3 regions of the Paenibacillus sp. 37 genome follow, and region 2 is predicted to be linked to each of the others. Evidence: a T-box and tRNA genes for the amino acid it is inferred to sense, from the RefSeq annotation. Region 2 holds a T-box; the other regions hold tRNA genes.

The links. A T-box is a leader RNA that pairs with one kind of tRNA and senses whether it is charged. The one in region 2 lies ahead of leuS (leucine--tRNA ligase), so its partner is inferred to be a tRNA-Leu.
Region 1: it has a tRNA-Leu gene. The T-box ahead of leuS (leucine--tRNA ligase) is inferred to sense a tRNA for this amino acid. The anticodon was not compared.
Region 3: it has a tRNA-Leu gene. The T-box ahead of leuS (leucine--tRNA ligase) is inferred to sense a tRNA for this amino acid. The anticodon was not compared.

Annotation. Positions count from the first base shown of each region.
Region 1 covers NZ_CP043761.1:391,701-396,446, forward strand. The annotation lists rRNA gene rrf (5S ribosomal RNA) at 35-151, shown strand; tRNA gene F0220_RS01885 (tRNA-Ile) at 210-283, shown strand; tRNA gene F0220_RS01890 (tRNA-Ala) at 317-392, shown strand; tRNA gene F0220_RS01895 (tRNA-Asn) at 394-469, shown strand; tRNA gene F0220_RS01900 (tRNA-Ser) at 473-564, shown strand; tRNA gene F0220_RS01905 (tRNA-Glu) at 581-652, shown strand; tRNA gene F0220_RS01910 (tRNA-Val) at 659-734, shown strand; tRNA gene F0220_RS01915 (tRNA-Met) at 751-824, shown strand; tRNA gene F0220_RS01920 (tRNA-Asp) at 851-928, shown strand; tRNA gene F0220_RS01925 (tRNA-Thr) at 950-1,025, shown strand; tRNA gene F0220_RS01930 (tRNA-His) at 1,123-1,198, shown strand; tRNA gene F0220_RS01935 (tRNA-Gln) at 1,210-1,284, shown strand; tRNA gene F0220_RS01940 (tRNA-Lys) at 1,294-1,369, shown strand; tRNA gene F0220_RS01945 (tRNA-Leu) at 1,379-1,466, shown strand; tRNA gene F0220_RS01950 (tRNA-Gly) at 1,475-1,549, shown strand; tRNA gene F0220_RS01955 (tRNA-Arg) at 1,556-1,632, shown strand; tRNA gene F0220_RS01960 (tRNA-Pro) at 1,649-1,722, shown strand; tRNA gene F0220_RS01965 (tRNA-Gly) at 1,735-1,805, shown strand; gene F0220_RS01970 (CYTH domain-containing protein) at 2,077-2,937, opposite strand; gene F0220_RS01975 (LysR family transcriptional regulator) at 3,075-3,992, opposite strand; gene F0220_RS01980 (ABC transporter ATP-binding protein) at 4,378-4,746, shown strand, end outside.
Region 2 covers NZ_CP043761.1:5,021,108-5,025,853, reverse strand. The annotation lists gene F0220_RS21625 (CvfB family protein) at 1-26, shown strand, start outside; gene F0220_RS21620 (class I SAM-dependent DNA methyltransferase) at 155-925, shown strand; gene F0220_RS21615 (phosphotransferase family protein) at 1,152-2,108, shown strand; T-box leader at 2,220-2,489, shown strand; gene leuS (leucine--tRNA ligase) at 2,568-4,746, shown strand, end outside.
Region 3 covers NZ_CP043761.1:5,560,645-5,565,390, forward strand. The annotation lists gene ruvB (Holliday junction branch migration DNA helicase RuvB) at 1-294, opposite strand, end outside; gene ruvA (Holliday junction branch migration protein RuvA) at 350-964, opposite strand; gene ruvC (crossover junction endodeoxyribonuclease RuvC) at 961-1,464, opposite strand; gene F0220_RS23780 (BofC C-terminal domain-containing protein) at 1,781-2,473, opposite strand; tRNA gene F0220_RS23785 (tRNA-Pro) at 2,676-2,749, opposite strand; tRNA gene F0220_RS23790 (tRNA-Leu) at 2,757-2,835, opposite strand; tRNA gene F0220_RS23795 (tRNA-Arg) at 2,852-2,928, opposite strand; tRNA gene F0220_RS23800 (tRNA-Gly) at 2,935-3,009, opposite strand; tRNA gene F0220_RS23805 (tRNA-Asp) at 3,034-3,111, opposite strand; tRNA gene F0220_RS23810 (tRNA-Met) at 3,139-3,212, opposite strand; tRNA gene F0220_RS23815 (tRNA-Val) at 3,230-3,305, opposite strand; tRNA gene F0220_RS23820 (tRNA-Glu) at 3,314-3,385, opposite strand; tRNA gene F0220_RS23825 (tRNA-Asn) at 3,390-3,465, opposite strand; rRNA gene rrf (5S ribosomal RNA) at 3,549-3,665, opposite strand; rRNA gene F0220_RS23835 (23S ribosomal RNA) at 3,747-4,746, opposite strand, start outside.

The sequences.
Region 1 (4,746 bases), 2.4 Mb from region 2:
CTGATTTCAAGAAGCTATGCTTCGACAAATCGCGTTTGGTGGCGATGGCGGAGGGGTTCCACACGTACCCATCCCGAACACGACCGTTAAGCCCTCTAGCGCCGATGGTACTTGGACCGCAGGGTCCTGGGAGAGTAGGACGCCGCCAAGCGATTTCCCTTTGGGGTATTTTTTTTGCCCCCTTGCAAAGGAATAAGGGATATATATTAGGGCCCTTAGCTCAGTTGGTTAGAGCGCACCTCTGATAAGGGTGAGGCCGGTGGTTCGAGTCCACCAGGGCCCATAGCAAGACCACAACAAGAAATACACAGTGTATGGGGCCATAGCTCAGCTGGGAGAGCGCCTGCCTTGCAAGCAGGAGGTCAGCGGTTCGATCCCGCTTGGCTCCACCATTCCCTGATAGCTCAGTTGGTAGAGCACTCGACTGTTAATCGAGTTGTCACAGGTTCGAGCCCTGTTCGGGGAGCCATATGGAGAGGTGTCCGAGCTGGCCGAAGGAGCACGATTGGAAATCGTGTAGGCGTCACAAGCGTCTCGAGGGTTCGAATCCCTCTCTCTCCGCCAGATAATTTTTTAGCAAGGCCCGTTGGTCAAGGGGTTAAGACACCTCCCTTTCACGGAGGTAACAGGGGTTCGAATCCCCTACGGGTCATATTATGGAGGCTTAGCTCAGCTGGGAGAGCATCTGCCTTACAAGCAGAGGGTCGGGGGTTCGATCCCCTCAGCCTCCACCATATAACTTTATAACGACGCGGGGTGGAGCAGCCCGGTAGCTCGTCGGGCTCATAACCCGAAGGCCGCAGGTTCAAATCCTGCCCCCGCAATTATACTTTCCTTGAGAAAGTACTATGGAACCGTGGTGTAGTTGGCCTAACATGCCTGCCTGTCACGCAGGAGATCGCGGGTTCGAATCCCGTCGGTTCCGCCATTTTAATAAAATATACACCGTGCCGGTGTAGCTCAACTGGTAGAGCAACTGACTTGTAATCAGTAGGTTGGGGGTTCAAGTCCTCTCGCCGGCACCATTTTTAGTATTTACATATGAATTTGTGATAGAATGTATATTACAAGTTAAATTGGTAATACTAAGATTCTCTTAGTGGATGAATGGCTTACTCTATGGCGGTCGTGGCGAAGTGGTTAACGCACCGGTTTGTGGATCCGGCATTCGGGGGTTCAATTCCCCTCGATCGCCCCATGATTTTTTAATGGGGATTAGCCAAGCGGTAAGGCAACGGACTTTGACTCCGTCATGCATAGGTTCAAATCCTATATCCCCAGCCATTTCATTACGAGTCATTAGCTCAGTTGGTAGAGCACCTGACTTTTAATCAGGGTGTCGAAGGTTCGAGCCCTTCATGACTCACCATTATATTTTGCGGTCGTGGCGGAATTGGCAGACGCGCACGGTTCAGGTCCGTGTGGGCTAACCCCCCGTGGAGGTTCGAGTCCTCTCGACCGCACCATATGTTTTGCGGAAGTGGCTCAGCGGTAGAGCATCGCCTTGCCAAGGCGAGGGTCGCGGGTTCGATTCCCGTCTTCCGCTCCAATATTTGCGCCCTTAGCTCAGCTGGATAGAGCGTTTGACTACGAATCAAAAGGCCGGGAGTTCGAATCTCTCAGGGCGCGCCATTATTCTCATAAGTATCGGGATGTAGCTCAGCTTGGTAGAGCACCTGGTTTGGGACCAGGGGGTCGCATGTTCAAATCGTGTCATCCCGATTTTTTTTATTTGCGGGTGTAGTTCAATGGTAGAACTTTAGCCTTCCAAGCTAATAGCGTGGGTTCGATTCCCATCACCCGCTTCCTAGTAATATATAGAAGAGCCTTTGCTTATAGCAAGGGCTTTTTTGTTTTCACCTATAAGAAGAGGTGATTTTCAGAAAACCAGAGTTTAATGTGAGTAGTCAACTCGAGTTGAACAGATGAAATAGATAAGCAAAAATCTTAACTGTTGATAAACGTAGAATTACTTAATTAACTGATTTTAATTCGTTCTCTACACAAAAAAAGACAAGTCCCTCTCCTACGATATCCGCAGGAAGAGGAACTTGTCTTTTTAATTAGAGCCAGCGATTAGTATCTTTCCAAAATAGTCTGTGTCTTCAAGCCATCGGCCGGAATCAGCCAGTTTTTGTTCTCCAGCAATTGCAGCAGTTGAGTACGCAGACCGGATACGGCTACAGTATCATCGGTTTTGAAAGAAACCTCTACGATATTCTCAATACCTGTACCTGCTGCGTCACGGATTGGCCATACTTCGAGTGTAAGCTCTTGACCATTCCATGTACCTTCATAACGTTGGAATGTGATTGGGCCATATGCACGGGATTGAGTCAGTTGTTGTTTACCCCAGTTGGAAGCAGACCAGTTCTTCAATTTGCCCGGAAGCTTGTCCAGTAACATGTTCAGGGCATCTTGCTGGGAAGGAAGTTGAACACCTGTCGCTTTGGTATCGACTTTTTTGGTGTTGGAGAAGCTCAGTGTCTGTTTGCCGTATCCCCAATCAATTTCAGCCTCGTAGTTATCATCTGATATGTCGAATCCTTCTTGGTTAGCCAGGGTCAGCGCTGCGTTGATGTCGCCATTGATTACAGGGTAGCGTTTTTTATAAGTCAATTCGTAGTTATTTTTGTCATCCTTTTTGCGAAAACGAACGTTCCATCCTTGTTGATCCAATCCGAGAGCATTGGTGTCGAAGTACTCTACGTTAATGTTTCTTGGCGTGGAACTCAGGCCGAGTGTCTGAATCACTTCACTGCGTGGTGTCCCATCTATATTCAATACAAGTTCCGGCTTGGCCAGAAACTTTACTTCATAAGCAGGAACGGCATTGGCAGCAGCTGAAGCCTGGGGTGCTCCCAGAAATGTCATTCCACTTCCCAATGTTACGATGCTCAGCATCAATGAGGCGGTTACCTTTTTCCACTTTTTCAAAACCAATCACTCTCCTAATCTGGATTAACGTACAGACTCACTTTATCGCCCGAATATATGAAAGCGATTAAAGGGGAGCGCACATTGCGTTAATCCTGCATAGATTTGATGAATGGTAAACGATAGTTTATAGCGGATCAGGGCAATCTGCCATGGAAAATGGGGGAGCCGTGACTCACCTCTCGTAGCACTTCTTTGAAGCGGTTTACCTGAACGGAAGGGTGGCGGTCCTTGTTATGTACCGTATAGATATGGCGCGGTGCTTGCTCTCCGGGAATGGGAAGAACTTGAATGAGCCCGTGCTGTTCCTCCCACTGTACCGCCATCCGAGACATGAATGAGACATGCCCCCCGATTAACACGAGCTGTTTGATCGCTTCCAGGGAATCCATCTCCACGGTACTCCTCAAACGAATGTCATGTTGCGCAAGCCATTGATTGGTTAGCCGCCGTGTACTGGATTCATTGCCATGTAAGGCAAAAGGAATCTGCGCGATATGATTAGGTGTTAATGCATCCTTCTGGGCCAACCCATGTTGTGGAGAACAGATCAATACTAAGTCGTCTTCACACAGCGTCTCAGCTTGCAGGGCGGGTCCAACAAATGGCTCGGAAGAGATCACCCCCAGATCAATCTGATGCCGAATTAACATTTCGCGAATAACAGGTGATGGTTTGACGGATAAGACGATACGAATGCCCGGAAATTCCTGAGAAAAGGTGTTGAGTATGCTGGGCAACAGATATGTAGCCGGTACATAGCTTGCCCCAATGTGCAGGGTGCCCCGATAGAGACTGTCATATTCCTTTACGACCCGCCTTGCCTCTTGGGTCAAAGCATTGATTTTGACGGAATAGTGGAGCAGGGCTTGTCCGGCCTCAGTTAGAAAGGTCTTGCCACTGCGTGATTCGAATAATCGCACGCCCATCTCTTCCTCCAATGACTTCATATGAAATGTAACGGTTGGTTGTTTGATCCCCAGTAATTCGGCCACACTGGTCATGTGATGATGCTTGTCGATCAGCTCAACAATTTGCAGTTTGATCAGATTCAATGTCTCAACACTCCTCTCACTTCTACTAACCCCAATATATAAGATGATCTAATGTTTTTCATAAAGACGGAGAGTACAGAACCAATCTGAAGAAGCGAAGCGTTCGCCTTTATCCCCGGATTTCTCCCTTTAAAAAGGGAGTATAAGAAATCTGGGGATAACAGCGATCGGAAGATGGTGCTGTAATCGAAGCGAAAACATGAAAATTAATTTAGTTCACCTACTATAGATTTAATCTATGAACATCAACAGAATTCATCTAAAAAGTTAATTCCAATTTTACATACAAGACATACAACTCGCGAAAGCGGACGTTAGACTGATAACAGTGCAAGAGATTAAGTAACAAAAGAGATCAAGTAACAGAAGACAGGCAGGGATGCTTATGAAATTAGAGATGACAGGAATTCAAAAATCATTTAATCAAACACCCGCACTGCTGCCGACAGATCTAACGCTTGAACATGGAAAGTTCACGACACTGCTTGGCCCGTCGGGCTGTGGCAAAACAACACTGCTCCGCATGTTGGCCGGGCTGGAACAGCCGGACGCGGGGGAGATTCGTGCAGATGGTCAGTGTATCTACTCTGCGGCGAAGCGGATTGATATACCAACACACAAGCGTAATCTGGGCATGGTGTTTCAGGATTTTGCATTATGGCCGCATATGACCGTATACGAAAATGTAGCGTTTGGCCTGAAGGCCGGAAAACAGAAATCTGATCTGCGGCAAAAGGTGAACGAAGCACTTGGC
Region 2 (4,746 bases):
CTGCGGATCAAAGTGAAAACAAATAATCTTCCTGATTAAATAGTTGTAATATGGAACTCGGATAAGGCAGGGATAGGCTGGGTAAACACCGGATGCCCTGTCTTTTCTTTTGTTAACAGGATTGGAAAATGAAATTGAAAGTGCGGTGCCTGACATGTCTTACCGGAAATTTGCCTATGTGTATGATGAATTAATGGAAGATATGCCTTATCCGGACTGGATAAGGTTTGCAAGAACAGCATGGGAAAAGCATGGAATGCCCAAAAGTGTCGCTGAACTTGGCTGTGGAACGGGCTCCATTACGATCCCGCTCGTGAACTCCGGTTTCGAAGTTACAGGCATTGATCTCTCAGCAGATATGCTGTCGGTTGCACGCAGCAAGATGGAGGCTACGCCTCAAGGTCATCGTTTGTATCGGGAAGGCAGTGTCCGGTGGGTGCAGCAGGATATGCGGGAATGGCGAGTTCCGGAACCTGTGGATTCGGTGATATCTTTCTGTGATTGTGTCAATTATTTGCTTGAACAAGAAGATGTCATTCGTACATTCCAGCGCACATATGAGATGCTGAAGCCTGATGGAACGTTCCTGTTTGATGTCCATCATCCCAATACCCTTATTCGTTATGATGAGGAGCAGCCTTTTGTACTGGATGAGCGCTCCGTGTCGTATATTTGGACTTGTGATCTGGATCAGGATCGCTGTGAGATCGAACATCATCTCAGTATTTTTTCGCGTGTGGATGATGGTAGCAAGGATATGTATCAACGGTTTGAAGAAGTTCATGTCCAGCGTGCATATAATCCGGACTGGATGAAGCTGGAGTTATCCAAGGCAGGTTTTAGAGACGTGAAGGTATATGCGGATTTTGAATGGAAAGAGGCCAAAGACAGCGCTCAGCGCTTGTTCTACGTTGCTGTGAAGTAAGAACGAAAGATGACAACTGTCCTTATGTATGGTGCATAAGGGCAGTTTTTTTGTTTGATTTTCCATGGAGAGTGAATAGCAATATTCTTAAATAGGGTAAAGGAGTACAAGAAAAGACATAACGACGTGACAAAAAGTATTGCCAGTTAAAGTAAAGGAGGCGATAATAGTCGGATAGAAAGCGTTTTCTGAGAAAATAAATCAATTGTCAATGTGAGGTGTGAAAATGGAAAGTACATATAAAACAAGACTTACGTCAGAACAGTTGAATGCCATAATAGAGCAGCATTTCTCTGCAGGTATACAGGACTACAAGGAAATGGTGGATGGCTGGGCCAATCATGCATATCTCATTACACTGAGTGACGCACAGCGAGTGGTACTCAAGATTGCTCCATCGGCTTCGACAAATCTGATGCGCTGTGAGCAGGATCTCATGATTGCCGAGGTTGAGGCACTACGCCTCATTACGGAGCTACAGGATGTTCCCGTACCCCAAGTGCTGGCTTATGATGATTCGTTAACCAAGGCTTCAGCGCGTTATTTTATCATGGAGTACATGTCTGGAACACCCTATAATCAGGTCAAGGATCAGTATTCTGCGGAAGAGCAGGAGACCATTGAACAACAACTCGGTTGGTACAATCGTCGAATTAATGAAATCAAGGGTGAGAAGTTTGGATATTTCTCGGAGCAAAAACAGCGTTATTCCACATGGAAAGAAGCATTTATGAATTTGATGGATGACATTCTTACCGATGGTGAAGAAGCCGGAATTACATTTTCGATCGATTACCCTGAATTGAGACGCTTGATTGAAGAAAAATCAAATGTGCTGGATGATGTCAAAGAACCTGTGCTTGTGAGTTGGGATCTGTGGGATGGCAATGTTCTAGTAGACGCAGGTCGTATCACAGCGATTATTGATTTTGAACGTTCACTATGGGCAGATCCTCTGATGGAGCATTATTTCAGTCATTTTAACTATACGCCTGGTTTTGTGAAAGGGTATGGGCATGCGATTACGACTGAAAGTGAGCTGAAAAGAAGAAGCCTCTATGACTTGTACTTTGATCTGGTGCTACGCATTGAGTGCGCTTATCGTCAATATGATAATCAGGAACATGTGAATTGGACCATTCATAATCTGGAGGAAGGCATTGAGCGTTTTCGGTCATCCTGAACAGCAACCAGCGTTATGAACGGTACGAACCGTAGACTTCAAGATGGCGATTATAACGTGTAATATTGACTTTGGGCTTGCTTTTTTATATAATGGTCCCGATATTGTATACATATTTCGATGATAAGGATCAGTAGTAATTCCTGTACATAACAGAGAGCCGGCGGTTGGTGCAAGCCGGTTGACAGTGATTTGCGAACTCGCCTTGGAGAAATGCGGTGATTACACCATTCTGTTTAACCTGCTTGTATAAAGCTTGGGTTCAGGAATGGAAATCCGCATCGGTTAACCGCCGTTACAGGTCCAAAGGGAGTGGATGACGAAGCACGTTCGTCCGCTAACTAGGGTGGTACCACGGGAATTCAACCTCTCGTCCCTAGCGCTGCAAACGCTACGGGATGCTGAGGTTTTTTTGTTGCAATTAAAGCTAAAGCGAATAACCTGAAGGAGGAACAATAGATGAGTGAGAATAACCAGCCGAAACACGGCTATCAGCCACAAGTTATGGAAAAAAGTTGGCAGCAATACTGGGATGCAAATAAAACGTTTAAAACGGGTGAGGACCCTGCTAAACCGAAATTTTATGCACTGGATATGTTCCCTTATCCATCCGGTTCAGGTCTGCACGTAGGCCACCCGGAAGGATATACGGCAACGGATATCGTTTCCCGTTACAAACGTATGCGCGGTTACAATGTATTGCACCCAATGGGTTGGGACGCTTTCGGTCTGCCTGCTGAGCAGCATGCACTGGATACAGGTGAACATCCACGAGATATTACATTCCGTAATATTGACAATTTCCGTCGCCAGATCAAATCGCTTGGTTTCTCCTATGACTGGGATCGTGAGATCAGCACAACGGACCCTGAATATTATAAATGGACACAATGGATCTTTATCCAGCTGTACAATAAAGGCCTGGCTTATGTGGATGAAGTTGCAGTTAACTGGTGTGAAGCCCTTGGAACGGTACTTGCTAATGAAGAAGTTATTGATGGCAAGAGTGAACGTGGTGGACATCCGGTTGTACGCAAACCGATGCGTCAATGGGTTCTGAGAATTACCGAGTATGCAGAGCGTCTGCTGGAAGACCTGGAAGAGCTGGATTGGTCTGAAAGCATCAAGGATATGCAGCGCAACTGGATCGGTAAATCGACAGGTGCGGAAGTTGTATTTGCCATTGAGGGTCGCGAGGAAGTCATCAAGGTGTTCACTACCCGTGCGGACACATTGTTCGGTGCGAGCTTTGCAGTACTTGCTCCTGAACATGAACTGGTAGAAGTAATTACAACCGATGACCAACGTGAAGCGATTCAGTCTTATCAGGAGCAGGCTTCTCGTAAAAGTGATCTGGAACGTACAGATTTGGCCAAAGACAAAACAGGTGTTTTCACTGGCGCTTATGCAATCAATCCCGTTAACGGTGCAAAACTGCCGATCTGGATTGCTGATTACGTTCTTGCAGGTTACGGTACAGGTGCGGTTATGGCTGTTCCGGGTCATGATGCACGTGACTGGGAATTTGCGAAGCAGTTTGGTCTGGATATCATCGAAGTTATTCAAGGTGGAGATGTTACACAAGAGGCTTATTCCGGTGATGGCGCGCATGTGAATTCCGATTTCTTGAACGGACTGAATAATGAAGAAGCGGTTGCCAAGATGATTGCTTGGTTGGAAGAGAACGGTAAAGGACAAGGGAAAGTAACCTATCGTCTGCGTGATTGGCTGTTCAGCCGTCAGCGTTACTGGGGTGAGCCAATCCCGATTCTGCATCTGGAAGACGGAACGATGAAGACCGTACCGGAGGATCAACTTCCACTGCTGCTGCCTGATATCGACCAGATCAAACCTTCGGGTACAGGAGAATCACCACTGGCGAATGTTACGGAGTGGGTGAATACGGTAGATCCGGAAACGGGAATGAAGGCACGTCGCGAGACCAACACCATGCCACAATGGGCGGGTAGCTGCTGGTATTACCTGCGCTTTATCGATCCGCACAATGACAAGGAACTGATCTCCAAGGAGAAACAGCAGCAGTGGCTGCCAGTTGATCTGTACATTGGCGGAGCAGAGCACGCGGTGCTTCACTTGCTGTACGCTCGTTTCTGGCACAAAGTGCTGTATGATCTGGGTGTTGTCGAGACCAAAGAACCTTTCCACAAGTTGGTGAACCAAGGTATGATCCTGGGTACCAATAATGAGAAAATGAGTAAATCCCGTGGTAATGTCATTAACCCGGATGAAATCGTGAATGAATTCGGTGCAGATACATTGCGTCTGTACGAGATGTTCATGGGACCATTGGAAGCGACAAAACCGTGGAATGCAAACGGGGTTGAAGGCATGCACCGCTTCCTGTCACGTGTATGGCGTCTCTTCATTAACGAAGACACAGGAGCCATCAATGACAAGATTACGGTGGACGGTGGAACGGATGAGTTCAAACGGACTGCTCACAAAACGATTAAAAAAGTTACGGAAGATCTGGAACATCTGCGCTTCAACACATCCATCAGCCAGCTGATGATTTTCATCAACGATGCATACAAAGCGGACACACTGCCTCGTGAAGCGATGGAGAAATTTGTGCAGCTGTTGTCACCACTGGCACCGCATATGGCAGAGGAACTGT
Region 3 (4,746 bases), 540 kb from region 2:
CAATGCTGCAAGATCACCCGGGCGTTCAATAGCCGGGCCTGACGTAGTTCGTAAATTAACGCCCAGTTCGTTGGCAATAATATTGGCAAGTGTTGTTTTACCCAGTCCAGGTGGGCCATATAACAAAACGTGATCCAATGCCTCATTACGGAATTTGGCAGCTTCAATATATATCTTTAAATTTTCCTTCACCTGATTCTGCCCGATATATTCATTCAGATACCGGGGACGAAGACTCAACTCAACATTTTGGTCCTCCATCATCAGGTTCGCGGAAATAATCCGATCATCCATGTTCATCCCTACCTTTTTTTGCAGGCTACAGCTATATTATAATATGCAATTTGTATTATCCCGTAAACAGCATTTGCAGCGCCTTTTTCATCAACACATCAACGGAATCTGCTGTAGTAACATCCTTTTTCAATTTGAGCCATACTTTATCAAGCTCACTGTCAGTATACCCAAGTGCCTTGAGACCTTCACGTGCCTCATCCCAAGCTGAACCACTTCCCGACTCTTCCGATGGAGGAGCGAACAAACCTGTTGCATACGCTGCCGCACCAAAGCTATCCAGCTTATCCTTGAGATCCAGAATCATGCGTTGTGCAGTCTTCTTGCCGATGCCTGGCAATTTGGTCAAGAACGTAAGATTCTCCTGATAAATCGCCGTAACCACATGTTCTGGTGTACCTCCAGCGAGTATGCCCAGAGCTACTTTTGGACCGATACCGGATACTTCAATCAGTTTACGGAACAAACGCTGCTCATCCCGGGTAACAAATCCAAACAGCAACATCGCATCCTCACGCACATGATGGTGAGTGTACACCGTAATTTCGCCTTCTTGCTTGGCAAACGCAAATGGATTCGGACAGAATACGCGATACCCTACACCATGAACATCCAGCACAATATAATCATTCTCTACATGAATGAACTGTCCTCTTAGAAAATCAATCATTTTCGCAATACCTCATTCAACTTGGAATTTAATGTATAAGAGTGTGCGTGGCACACGGCTACAGCCAATGCATCCGCTACGTCATCCGGCTTAGGAACGACCTGAAGACGCAAGAACATTTTGACCATCTCCTGTACTTGCTTCTTCTCCGCTTTACCGTACCCCACAACAGCCTGCTTGATCTGCATTGGCGTATACTCTGCAATAGGTAAACCCTTCTGCGCGGCAGCGAGTACCATAACGCCTCTCGCCTGACTGACAGACATTGCTGTTGTAACGTTCCGGTTGAAAAAAAGTTTCTCTAGCGCTACTGCGTCAGGTTTGTATTTATCAATCAATTGCACCATACCTTCATATACGTGAAGCAACCGCTCCTCTTCAGGGGTATGAGCTTCCGTCTGAATACATCCATATTGTACGGGTACCACCTTACTGCCGATTTTATCCACAAAACCAAAACCAACAATCGCAATACCCGGGTCAATTCCCAAAAAACGCAAAACCATCTCTCCCTCACAAAAGCGAACATATGTATCGTTCATTTCATTATAACAAAAGATGGACCCTGCGGCAGGAAAAACTTTGTCTAACTGATTACTCGTCTTTATTCGCGGAATTTTTACATGTTTATTCGTATTTTCAACTATTTCAGTATAAACGACAAAAAGGACATCTCTTCGATGTCCTTCATCATATTCCACATATATTTGGGTGTAACGCTTGATTCCCTAAACCATCAATGTTATTGCTATTGCCACCATTTCACCATCGTTTCAGTACTTCACAATCTTAGTACTGTAGGTGAGGACGTTTGGATTACCCGCCATTACGGATTAAATGATGATCTTCATCCACGGCGTAGTCACTGAACGTAGAAATCACGCTATCATACTCATCCTTGTCCTGAATCCGAATCCCCTGCTGCAATTGATCCAGCACCCCTTCAGGCAAAGAACTTTCCAACGTCCCAACATCCAATTGAAAGAACGTACGAATAACCTTCTCTTTTGCCGGCTTACCCTCGTACAAATTAAGGTTCCCTACAGCATCTATGCTGATATAAGCCTGCTGTTTACAAAGCGATGAAAGATCATCTACACGTTGCTTCAAATGCAACTCATCTGATGTTCCGACGGTAGCATCCCATTCCGGATGTTGAGCAAGGAGCATCTTCAACTGCGGTCTAGCCATCTTGCCTAACTGCTCTGTCTCCACTCCGCAGATGTACTGTGTTTCCAAAACCACACTTGTCAAATGATCCGGATCAGAATCAAGTTGCTCTACTAACGCCTGAATCTCCTGTTCAGATCTTGTTTCCTGCGTAACAGGCCCCATCACACTGGTTGCCTCACTAAAATTAGTTGTCAGCAAACGCTCAATCGCCGATGAGATGGACAACCCGCTATAAGCCAATATCGTAACTGCAAGCAGAGCCGCCGTCATCCATACTGTTCGTTTCCACCGTCGCCAGCGTCTCTTGAATTGTTTTCTGAAGTTAAACGTGTTCACATGAACCCCTTCTATCACTTTTTAAACCTATTGTGACCTAAAGACTGAGGCTTTATGCACAACTAACTTATCGCTGAAGAAGGAACACACATGTGTTAGGTTAGAGAACTTGTCATAGTGAATACCGGAACCTGCATTTATAGAATCTTATATAGATAAATATAAAAAAACACTATCTAATTATAGATAGTGTTTTTAGAGATCGGGATGACACGATTTGAACATGCGACCCCCTGGTCCCAAACCAGGTGCTCTACCAAGCTGAGCTACATCCCGTTATATATACCGGCGAGAGGACTCGAACCTCCACGGTTTCCCACTCGATTTTGAGTCGAGCGCGTCTGCCATTCCGCCACGCCGGCAAATTTGAAGTTATAATGGCGCGCCCTGAGAGATTCGAACTCCCGGCCTTTTGATTCGTAGTCAAACGCTCTATCCAGCTGAGCTAAGGGCGCAAATATTGGAGCGGAAGACGGGAATCGAACCCGCGACCCTCGCCTTGGCAAGGCGATGCTCTACCGCTGAGCCACTTCCGCATACGGTATTAATAAATATAAAAATGGCGGAACCGACGGGATTCGAACCCGCGATCTCCTGCGTGACAGGCAGGCATGTTAGGCCAACTACACCACGGTTCCAGATCACTTTCTCAAAAGAAAGTATAATTGCGGGGGCAGGATTTGAACCTGCGGCCTTCGGGTTATGAGCCCGACGAGCTACCGGGCTGCTCCACCCCGCGTCGTTATAAAGTTTATATGGTGGAGGCTGAGGGGATCGAACCCCCGACCCTCTGCTTGTAAGGCAGATGCTCTCCCAGCTGAGCTAAGCCTCCAACTTATATGACCCGTAGGGGATTCGAACCCCTGTTACCTCCGTGAAAGGGAGGTGTCTTAACCCCTTGACCAACGGGCCTTAATGGCTCCCCGAACAGGGCTCGAACCTGTGACAACTCGATTAACAGTCGAGTGCTCTACCAACTGAGCTATCAGGGAATATATGCATTTGCAGGGCAAATGCAATTCATCGTACAACGTCCACATGCAGAGCCTGTTTTCTATGTATGATGAAAGAGTTCGCTTGGCGGCGTCCTACTCTCCCAGGACCCTGCGGTCCAAGTACCATCGGCGCTAGAGGGCTTAACGGTCGTGTTCGGGATGGGTACGTGTGGAACCCCTCCGCCATCGCCACCAAACGCATAGCTGTGCTTACATTTCAGAGATCGTTCTCTGAAAACTAGATTCGAAACGAAACATGCGAATTATCACTTGCATATTTGGATAAGCCCTCGACCGATTAGTACTGGTCAGCTCCATGCATTGCTGCACTTCCACCCCCAGCCTATCTACCTCGTCGTCTTCAAGGGGTCTTACATACTGGGAAATCTCATCTTGAGGGGGGCTTCACGCTTAGATGCTTTCAGCGTTTATCCCGTCCGTACATAGCTACCCAGCGGTGCTCCTGGCGGAACAACTGGTACACCAGCGGTACGTCCATCCCGGTCCTCTCGTACTAAGGACAGCTCCTCTCAAATTTCCTACGCCCACGACAGATAGGGACCGAACTGTCTCACGACGTTCTGAACCCAGCTCGCGTACCGCTTTAATGGGCGAACAGCCCAACCCTTGGGACCTACTTCAGCCCCAGGATGCGATGAGCCGACATCGAGGTGCCAAACCTCCCCGTCGATGTGGACTCTTGGGGGAGATAAGCCTGTTATCCCCAGGGTAGCTTTTATCCGTTGAGCGATGGCCCTTCCATGCGGTACCACCGGATCACTAAGCCCGACTTTCGTCCCTGCTCGACTTGTAGGTCTCGCAGTCAAGCTCCCTTATGCCTTTGCACTCTTCGAATGATTTCCAACCATTCTGAGGGAACCTTTGGGCGCCTCCGTTACTCTTTAGGAGGCGACCGCCCCAGTCAAACTGCCCACCTGACACTGTCCCCGCACCGGATTACGGTACCAGGTTAGAACCTAGATACGATCAGGGTGGTATCCCAACGTTGCCTCCACACAAGCTGGCGCTCATGCTTCAAAGGCTCCCACCTATCCTGTACAGATCGTACCCAAATTCAATATCAAGCTGCAGTAAAGCTCCATGGGGTCTTTCCGTCTTGTCGCGGGTAACCTGCATCTTCACAGGTATTAAAATTTCACCGGATCTCTCGTTGAGACAGCGCCCAAGTCGTTACGCCATTCGTGCGGGTCAGAATTTACCTGACAAGGAATTTCGCTACCTTAGGACCGTTATAGTTACGGCCGCCGTTTACTGGGG